DNA from 2 places in the Streptomyces sp. NPDC026062 genome. Region 2 is predicted to be linked to the other one. Evidence: predicted binding sites of a transcription regulator. Region 2 holds the regulator's gene; the other holds the start of a gene.
What was found. The regulator HrcA, encoded in region 2, represses chaperone genes, less so after heat shock. The targets are predictions, from matches to a motif close to TTNGCACTCNGNNNNNCNGAGTGCNAA.
Positions count from the first base shown of each region.

Region 1: a site for HrcA is predicted at 1,795-1,821, ahead of groL (chaperonin GroEL). Genes of this name have one in related genera too.

Region 1 is NZ_JBVHOQ010000018.1:126,573-130,985, forward strand. Features, by position in the region: gene thrC (threonine synthase) at 1-478, shown strand, start outside; gene ACZ4LX_RS18620 (MoaD/ThiS family protein) at 519-797, shown strand; gene ACZ4LX_RS18625 (cold-shock protein) at 1,246-1,452, shown strand; gene groL (chaperonin GroEL) at 1,983-3,605, shown strand; gene ACZ4LX_RS18635 (TetR/AcrR family transcriptional regulator) at 3,841-4,413, opposite strand, start outside.
Region 2 is NZ_JBVHOQ010000016.1:12,553-16,965, forward strand. Features, by position in the region: gene ACZ4LX_RS16560 (DUF3097 domain-containing protein) at 1-559, opposite strand, end outside; gene ACZ4LX_RS16565 (MBL fold metallo-hydrolase) at 585-1,316, opposite strand; gene hrcA (heat-inducible transcriptional repressor HrcA) at 1,502-2,518, shown strand; gene dnaJ (molecular chaperone DnaJ) at 2,519-3,655, shown strand; gene ACZ4LX_RS16580 (nitronate monooxygenase) at 3,769-4,413, shown strand, end outside.

The sequences.
Region 1 (4,413 bases), on a different contig from region 2:
GATCAAGCTCGGCCTGGTCGAGGACAAGCCGTACAAGATCTTCGGCGCCCAGGCCGAGGGCTGCTCCCCGGTCTCCGCCGCCTTCAAGGCCGGTCATGACGTCGTCCGCCCGCAGAAGCCGAACACGATCGCCAAGTCCCTGGCGATCGGCAACCCGGCCGACGGCCCGTACGTCCTGGACATCGCCCGCCGCACCGGCGGCGCCGTCGAGGACGTCGACGACGAGCAGGTCGTCGACGCGATCAAGCTGCTGGCCCGCACCGAGGGCATCTTCGCCGAGACGGCGGGCGGGGTGACGGTCGGAGTGACGAAGAAGCTGATCGAGGCCGGTCTGCTGGACCCGTCGCTCACCACTGTCGTCCTGAACACCGGGGACGGCCTCAAGACACTGGACGCGGTGGCCGCCACCTCGCAGGCGAGCGCCACGATCCGCCCGAGTCTGGACGCCTTCCGCGCCGCCGGGCTCGCCACCGGCTGAGAAGCTTCCGACCACCCCGAGACTTCAGGAAGGGCACACCATGAGCGTCAAGGTCCGTATCCCCACCATCCTCCGCACCTACACGGGCGGCCAGGCCGAGGTCCCGGCCGAGGGCACGACCCTCTCCCAGGTCATCGCTTCCCTGGAGAAGGACCACCCGGGCATCGCCGCCCGTGTCCTGGACGACCAGGGCAAGCTGCGCCGCTTCGTGAACGTGTACGTCAACGACGACGACGTGCGTTTCGAGGGCGGCCTGGACGCGGTCACCCCGGACGGTGCCGGCGTCTCGATCATCCCGGCCGTCGCCGGCGGCTGCTGAGCCCGCGGGTCCGGGCCCTTCGGCAAGGGCCGGCCCGACTTCACCGTGTCACCTGAATTGCCCCCTCCGCGAGAGAAGCGGAGGGGGCAATTCTGCATGGTTGAGCGCGGTAGGGTGAGGGAAGTCCCCTCCGCTGCCCGCGCCGCCCGCATATGAGAATGCGCCTGGCCGCGACAAGATGCAGCCAAAGTACGTGAGCACCTTGCGCCATAAGTCGCCTTTGCCTGGTCGGACTTGCCCTGGATTCCCACGAAATCCCCATATTGGGGCGATCGAAACGGCTCAGAATTCTCGTCCGATTGACCTGTTGCAGAGGGCAGTTGGGCAGATACATTCGGCCGCGGTCGAGGCGTTCCGGCGCACGAACCCTCTCCTGTCGGAGGGTGAGTTCTGACCCGGGTCCGCGAAGTGCGGTCCCGTGCAAGGGCCAGTAATAGGGGAGTTGGGCATGGCTCAGGGCACCGTCAAGTGGTTCAACGCGGAGAAGGGGTACGGCTTCATCGCGGTCGACGGTGGTGCGGATGTTTTCGTCCACTACAGCGCGATCCAGATGGACGGGTACCGCACCCTCGAAGAGGGTCAGCGAGTTGAATTCGAGATCTCGCAGGGCCAGAAGGGGCCGCAGGCGGACATGGTCAAGCTCGCCGTCGGCTGAGCCCGCCGGCCGCGAAACAGTCGGCCAACGACACTACTCACGCACGGAGGGCCCGTACCCCACAGGTACGGGCCCTCCGCGCGTCCGGGCCCGGACGCTGTGCGTGCCGTGCTCCGGCGCGTATCCGGCGCGTACCCGGCTCTCTGTGCGCTCCGTGCGGTCCGGGTGTGCCGTGCGGTCCCGGGTGCTCCGCGCGGTCCGTGCGTCTGGGTGCTCCGCGTGCTCCGGCGCTCCGCGGGTGCCGGGCCGCTTCCGTCAACCCCTTCACGGCTGTCCCTGCTCCGGAGGGTGACGCCCGCACCGTCCGTCGTCCGGCCGCCACCGCCCAAGGAGCCAGAGGCGCTTGCACTCGAAGGGGTCGAGTGCTAATTATTGGCTTAGCACTCTCTGGGTGAGAGTGACAGAAACTTGGACCGGGCCGGTGAGGCCCGCAGGTCTCCGGGGCAAGGAACCGGCAGACACGCAGGCCGTCCGTCGCGGGCGCCACTCGGTCCGGAGAAATCCACCCCTGTCCGGGAGGACCACTTCATATGGCCAAGATCATCGCCTTCGACGAGGAGGCCCGGCGCGGTCTTGAGCGCGGCATGAACCAGCTCGCCGACGCCGTCAAGGTCACCCTCGGCCCCAAGGGCCGCAACGTCGTCCTTGAGAAGAAGTGGGGCGCCCCCACGATCACCAACGATGGTGTCTCCATCGCCAAGGAGATCGAGCTGGAGGACCCGTACGAGAAGATCGGTGCGGAGCTGGTCAAGGAGGTCGCCAAGAAGACGGACGACGTCGCCGGCGACGGTACGACCACCGCCACCGTTCTCGCTCAGGCGCTCGTCCGCGAGGGCCTTCGCAACGTGGCCGCAGGCGCCAACCCGATGGCCCTCAAGCGGGGCATCGAGAAGGCCGTCGAGGCCGTCTCCGCCGCTCTCCTGGAGCAGGCCAAGGACGTGGAGACCAAGGAGCAGATCGCTTCGACCGCCTCCATCTCCGCCGCTGACGCCCAGATCGGCGAGCTCATCGCCGAGGCCATGGACAAGGTCGGCAAGGAAGGCGTCATCACCGTCGAGGAGTCCCAGACCTTCGGTCTGGAGCTGGAGCTCACCGAGGGTATGCGCTTCGACAAGGGCTACATCTCGGCCTACTTCGCGACCGACATGGAGCGTATGGAGGCGTCGCTCGACGACCCGTACATCCTGATCGTCAACTCGAAGGTCGGCAGCGTCAAGGACCTGATCCCGCTGCTGGAGAAGGTCATGCAGTCGGGCAAGTCCCTGCTGATCATCGCCGAGGACGTCGAGGGCGAGGCGCTCTCCACCCTGATCGTCAACAAGATCAAGGGCACGTTCAAGTCCGTCGCCGTCAAGGCTCCGGGCTTCGGTGACCGCCGCAAGGCCATGCTCGCGGACATCGCCATCCTCACCGGTGGCACCGTGATCTCCGAGGAGGTCGGTCTCAAGCTGGAGAACGCCGGCCTGGACCTGCTCGGCCGTGCCCGCAAGGTCGTCATCACCAAGGACGAGACGACGATCGTCGACGGCGCCGGTGAGAGCGACCAGGTTCAGGGTCGCGTCAACCAGATCCGTGCCGAGATCGAGAACTCCGACTCGGACTACGACCGCGAGAAGCTCCAGGAGCGCCTGGCGAAGCTCGCGGGCGGCGTGGCCGTCATCAAGGCCGGCGCGGCCACCGAGGTGGAGCTCAAGGAGCGCAAGCACCGCATCGAGGACGCGGTGCGCAACGCCAAGGCCGCCGTCGAGGAGGGCATCGTCGCCGGTGGTGGCGTGGCGCTGCTCCAGGCCTCGGCCGTCTTCGAGAAGCTCGACCTCACGGGCGACGAGGCGACCGGCGCCAACGCCGTGAAGCTCGCGCTGGAGGCCCCGCTCAAGCAGATCGCCGTCAACGGTGGTCTTGAGGGTGGCGTCGTCGTGGAGAAGGTCCGCAACCTGCCGATCGGTCACGGCCTCAACGCCGCGACCGGCGAGTACGTCGACATGATCGCCGAGGGCATTCTCGACCCGGCGAAGGTCACGCGCTCCGCCCTGCAGAACGCCGCGTCCATCGCCGCGCTCTTCCTCACCACCGAGGCCGTCATCGCCGACAAGCCGGAGAAGGCCGCTGCCGGCGCTCCGGGCGGCATGCCGGGCGGTGACATGGACTTCTGATCCTGACGGATCGGTAGTTCCCGCACAGCTGTAGACGACACCGGCCCCCGGGGAGCAATCCCCGGGGGCCGGTGTCGTTTTCGTATGCCCCTGCGCGCCCGCGCCCCGCCGGACGCGGAAGGGCAAGGCCGCGCTGTCCCGTTGCGGTTGCCGGTTGCCGGTTGCCGGCTGCCGGCTGCCGGCTGCCGGTGGTCGGCTGTCGGTTGTCAGCGGTGCGGGTCAGCGGCCAGCGGTGTCAGTCCGCGTCGAGGCCGTCGACCAGGCGGTTCAGGAAGCGGGTGAACGTGGCGTCGGGGGTGACCGGGCGTCCGGCGGAGGCCAGGGCCTCGGCCAGCTCCGGATGGTGGCCGTCCGCCGCGACAGCGGCGAGGTAGAGCGCCTCGGCCTCGGCCCGGTCCGGTGACAGGGCGGCCTCGGCCTGCGCCACCTCATGCGCCACATGCCCGGCCACGAACGCGGTGAGCTGGGCGAAGACCTCCAGCCGGGCGCCGCCGTCGAGACCGCTGGGCCGCAGGGCGGCCAGGGCGTGTTCCAGGAAGGCGAGAGTGCGGGGCCCGAGCGTCCGGCGGGCGGGCACGGCGGTGGCCAGCCAGGGGTGGCGGAGCATATGCGCGCGCTGGAGGCGCCCGATGGCCTTGAGATCGGCCCGCCAGTCGCCGGTGAGAGGGGCGGCGGCCGGGGGTTCGCCTTCGGAGGGTGCGGGGGCGGCGGCCGGGGGTTCGCCTTCGGGGGCGGTCGCGGCGGTCGGGGCGGACGTGAGGAGTTCGCCGTTGACGTGGTCGATCATCAGGTCCAGCAGCGTCTCCTT
Region 2 (4,413 bases):
CGTCCGAGATCTGTGCCGCGATCCGGGACTCCTTCGAGCCCGGTACGAGATGGTCGACCAGCACCCCGAGCCGCGCGTCCGGGCCCGGTGAGAACTCGCGCACGATCGCGGGGAGGTCGTCGATGCCCTCCAGGTACTCCACGACCACGCCCTCGATCCGCAGGTCGTCGCCCCAGACCCGCTCCACCAGCTCGGCGTCGTGCCGGCCCTCCACATAGATCCGCCCCGCCCGCGCCACCCGCGCCCGCGCGCCGGGCACGGCCACCGAGCCGGAGGCCGTACGGGCGGGCCGGGCCGGGCCGCCCGCGGACGGGCGCACCAGCGTGACGACCCGGCCCTCCAGCAGGAATCCGCGCGGTGTCATCGGGAAGACCCGGTGCTTGCCGAAACGGTCCTCCAGGGTCACCGTCGGGCCCTCGGCCGTCTTCTCGCACCGGATCACCGCACCGCAGAAGCCGGTGACGGCGTCCTCCACGACCAGATCGGGATCGGCGGGCACCTCGGGGGCGGGGGCGGACTTCTTCCACGGCGGGGTCAGGTCCGGCTGGTAGCTGCGCATCGGACGACGATATGCGGGGAGCGGGCTACGACACGCCGAACCGAGCAGCGAGGCTTTCGCGCTGGGCCCGTACGAACGCGGCGTCCACGACCGCCCCGTGCCCCGGTACGTACAGCGCGTCCTCGCCGCCCAGTTCCAGCAGCCGGTCCAGCGCCGCCGGCCAGCGCTCGGGGAACGCGTCCGGGCCCGCCTGCGGTTCACCGGACTCCTCGACCAGGTCGCCGCAGAACACGATCGGCGGCGAGCCGGGGACGCCGGGCACCAGCACCGCCAGATCGTGACCGCTGTGTGCGGGACCCGCGTTCACGAGCAGCACCTCGCGCCCGCCGCCCAGATCGAGCGTCCATTCGGCGTGCACCTCGTGACCGGGCGCCACCAGCACGTCCGCCGACTCGGCCGCGTCGTGCTCGGGCAGGCCCTGGCGGACCGCGTCGGCGTGCAGTTCGTCGGCCCCTTTCCGCAGCGCGTCCACCATGCCCGCAGCGCCGTACACCTGTGCCCCTGCGAAGGCCGCCGTACCCAGCACATGATCGAAATGGGGGTGGCTGAGTGCGATATGCGTCACCCTCCGGCCCAGCAGTGCCTCGGTCTGGCGGCGCACCTCGGCGGCTTCGGAGAGTGACGATCCTGTGTCGCAGAGCAGCACCCCGTCCGCCCCGGCCACCAGGGCGACCGTCGCGTCCCACACCGGAAGGCGTCGCCGGCCTGCTCCGTGTCCGAGCCGCTCCCAGCCGAACTCTTCCCAAGAGGCATCCATACGACGACGCTATCGGCAACGACCTGCGCGGTCTCGCGGTAGCGTGGCCGGTCGCCCTTGCTAGGGGGCCACCCCGTCGCCGTACACTGGCCGGGGGATTGCTGGCACTCGTACACACAGAGTGCCAGGAGAAGCCCCGGAAACGGCCCGAGAACCACTGAGGTACACAGCTGGAGGTGTGCGCGATGCTCAGCGAACGCAGACTCGAAGTGCTGCGCGCCATCGTCCAGGACTATGTCGGCACCGAGGAGCCCGTCGGCTCCAAGGCGCTCACGGAGCGGCACAAGCTGGGGGTCTCCCCGGCCACCGTCCGCAATGACATGGCGGTGCTGGAGGACGAGGGCTTCATCGCCCAGCCGCACACCAGCGCGGGACGCATCCCGACGGACAAGGGTTACCGGCTCTTCGTCGACAAGCTCGCGGGCGTCAAGCCCCTGTCGTCGCCGGAGCGCCGTGCCATTCAGAATTTCCTCGACGGCGCGGTCGACCTCGACGATGTCGTGGGCCGTACCGTACGGCTGCTCGCGCAGCTGACCCGGCAGGTCGCCGTCGTGCAGTACCCCTCGCTGACCCGCTCGACGGTGCGGCATGTGGAACTGCTCTCCCTGGCCCCCGCCCGGCTGATGCTCGTGCTGATCACGGACACCGGCCGGGTCGAACAGCGGCTGGTCGACTGTCCCGCGCCGTTCGGCGAGACCTCTCTCGCCGATCTGCGGGCCCGGCTCAACAGCAGGGTCGTGGGACGCCGTTTCGCTGACGTCCCGCAGCTGGTGCAGGACCTGCCGGAATCCTTCGAGTGCGAGGACCGGGGAACCGTGTCCACCGTGCTCTCGGTCCTCCTCGAATGCCTCGTCGAGGAGACGGAGGAGCGGCTGATGATCGGCGGCACCTCCAACCTGACCCGCTTCGGGCACGACTTCCCTGTGATGATCCGGCCGGTGCTGGAGGCATTGGAGGAACAGGTCGTGCTGCTGAAGCTGCTCGGCGAGGCCAAGGACTCGGGCATGACCGTACGTATCGGGCACGAGAACGCCCACGAGGGGCTCAACTCCACGTCCGTCGTCGCGGTCGGCTACGGTTCGGGCGACGAGGCAGTCGCCAAACTCGGCGTGGTCGGACCGACCCGCATGGACTACCCCGGAACGATGGGAGCGGTACGCGCAGTGGCACGTTACGTCGGACAGATCCTGGCGGAGTCGTAAGTGGCCACGGACTACTACGCCGTACTCGGCGTGCGCCGCGACGCTTCGCAGGACGAGATCAAGAAGGCATTCCGGAGGCTCGCCCGCGAGCTGCACCCGGATGTGAACCCCGATCCGAAGACCCAGGAGCGGTTCAAGGAGATCAACGCCGCTTACGAGGTGTTGTCGGACGCTCAGAAGAAGCAGGTCTACGACCTCGGCGGCGACCCGCTGTCCGCCTCCGGAGGCGGTGGCGCGGGCGGATTCGGACAGGGTGGCTTCGGCAACTTCTCCGACATCATGGACGCGTTCTTCGGTACGGCGTCGCAGCGCGGACCCCGTTCGCGCACCCGTCGCGGCCAGGACGCCATGATCCGGCTGGAGATCGACCTCGCCGAGTCGGCCTTCGGTACGACCAAGGACATCCAGGTCGACACGGCCGTCGTCTGTACGACGTGCAGTGGCGAGGGTGCCGCGCCCGGCACCTCCGCCCAGACCTGTGACATGTGCCGCGGCCGTGGCGAGGTCTCCCAGGTCACCCGGTCGTTCCTCGGCCAGGTCATGACCTCGCGGCCCTGCCCCCAGTGCCAGGGCTTCGGTACGGTCGTGCCGACCCCGTGCCCGGAGTGCGCCGGTGACGGCCGCATCCGCTCGCGGCGCACGCTCACCGTGAAGATCCCCGCGGGTGTCGACAACGGCACCCGCATCCAGCTCGCGGGCGAGGGCGAGGTCGGCCCCGGCGGCGGCCCGGCCGGTGATCTCTACGTCGAGATCCATGAGCTGCCGCACGCCGTGTTCCAGCGGCGCGGCGACGATCTGCACTGCACGGTCACCATCCCGATGACGGCGGCGGCTCTCGGCACCAAGGTGCCGCTGGAGACGCTCGACGGACTGGAGGAGGTCGACATCCGGCCGGGCACCCAGTCCGGCCAGTCCGTCCCGCTGCACGGGCGCGGCATCACGCACCTGCGGGGCGGCGGCCGCGGCGACCTGATCGTGCACGTCGAGGTGATGACCCCGACGAAGATGGACCCGGAGCAGGAGCGCCTCCTGCGCGAGCTGGCGAAGGTGCGCGGCGAGGAGCGGCCCACCGGCCAGTTCCAGCCAGGCCAGCAGGGCCTGTTCTCACGCCTGAAGGACGCGTTCAACGGCCGCTAGACCCACTCGGTGATGTCGTACGGGCCCGGTTTCCGGGCCCGTACCGCATTGTGGACAAAATGTGGCAGCGGGGTGAGCATCACCGGACACGGGGGACATGACACGATGCGGTCATGTCATCCGCGTTGACCGATCTCTGCCGGTATCCGATCGTGCAGGCCCCGATGGCGGGCGGACCCTCGTGTCCGCAGCTCGTCGCGGCCGTCTCCGAGGCCGGCGGCCTCGGCTTCCTGGCCGCCGGGTACAAGACGACGGACGGCATGTACCAGGAGATCAAACAGGTGCGCGGTCTCACCGGTCAGCCCTTCGGCGTCAACCTGTTCATGCCGCAGCCGAACCTCGCCGACCCCGCGGCCGTCGAGGTGTACCGGAATCAGCTCGCGGGCGAGACCACCTGGTACGACACCCCGCTCGGCGACACCGACACCGGCGGCGACGACGGCTACGAGGCCAAGGTCGCCATCCTGCTGGAGGACCCGGTCCCGGTCGTCTCCTTCACCTTCGGCTGCCCCTCCCGCGACACCCTCGACGCGTTCGCCGCGGCGGGTACGTACACCGTCGTCACGGTCACCTCGCCCGAGGAGGCCCAGGCCGCCCAGTGGGCGGGCGCCGACGCCGTCTGCGCCCAGGGGGTCGAGGCGGGCGGTCACCAGTCCACCTTCCGTGACGATCCGCAGACCGACGGCGCGGGGACCGGGCTGCTCTGCCTGGTGGCCCAGGTCCGCGAGACCGTACAGATACCGGTCATCGCCGCGGGC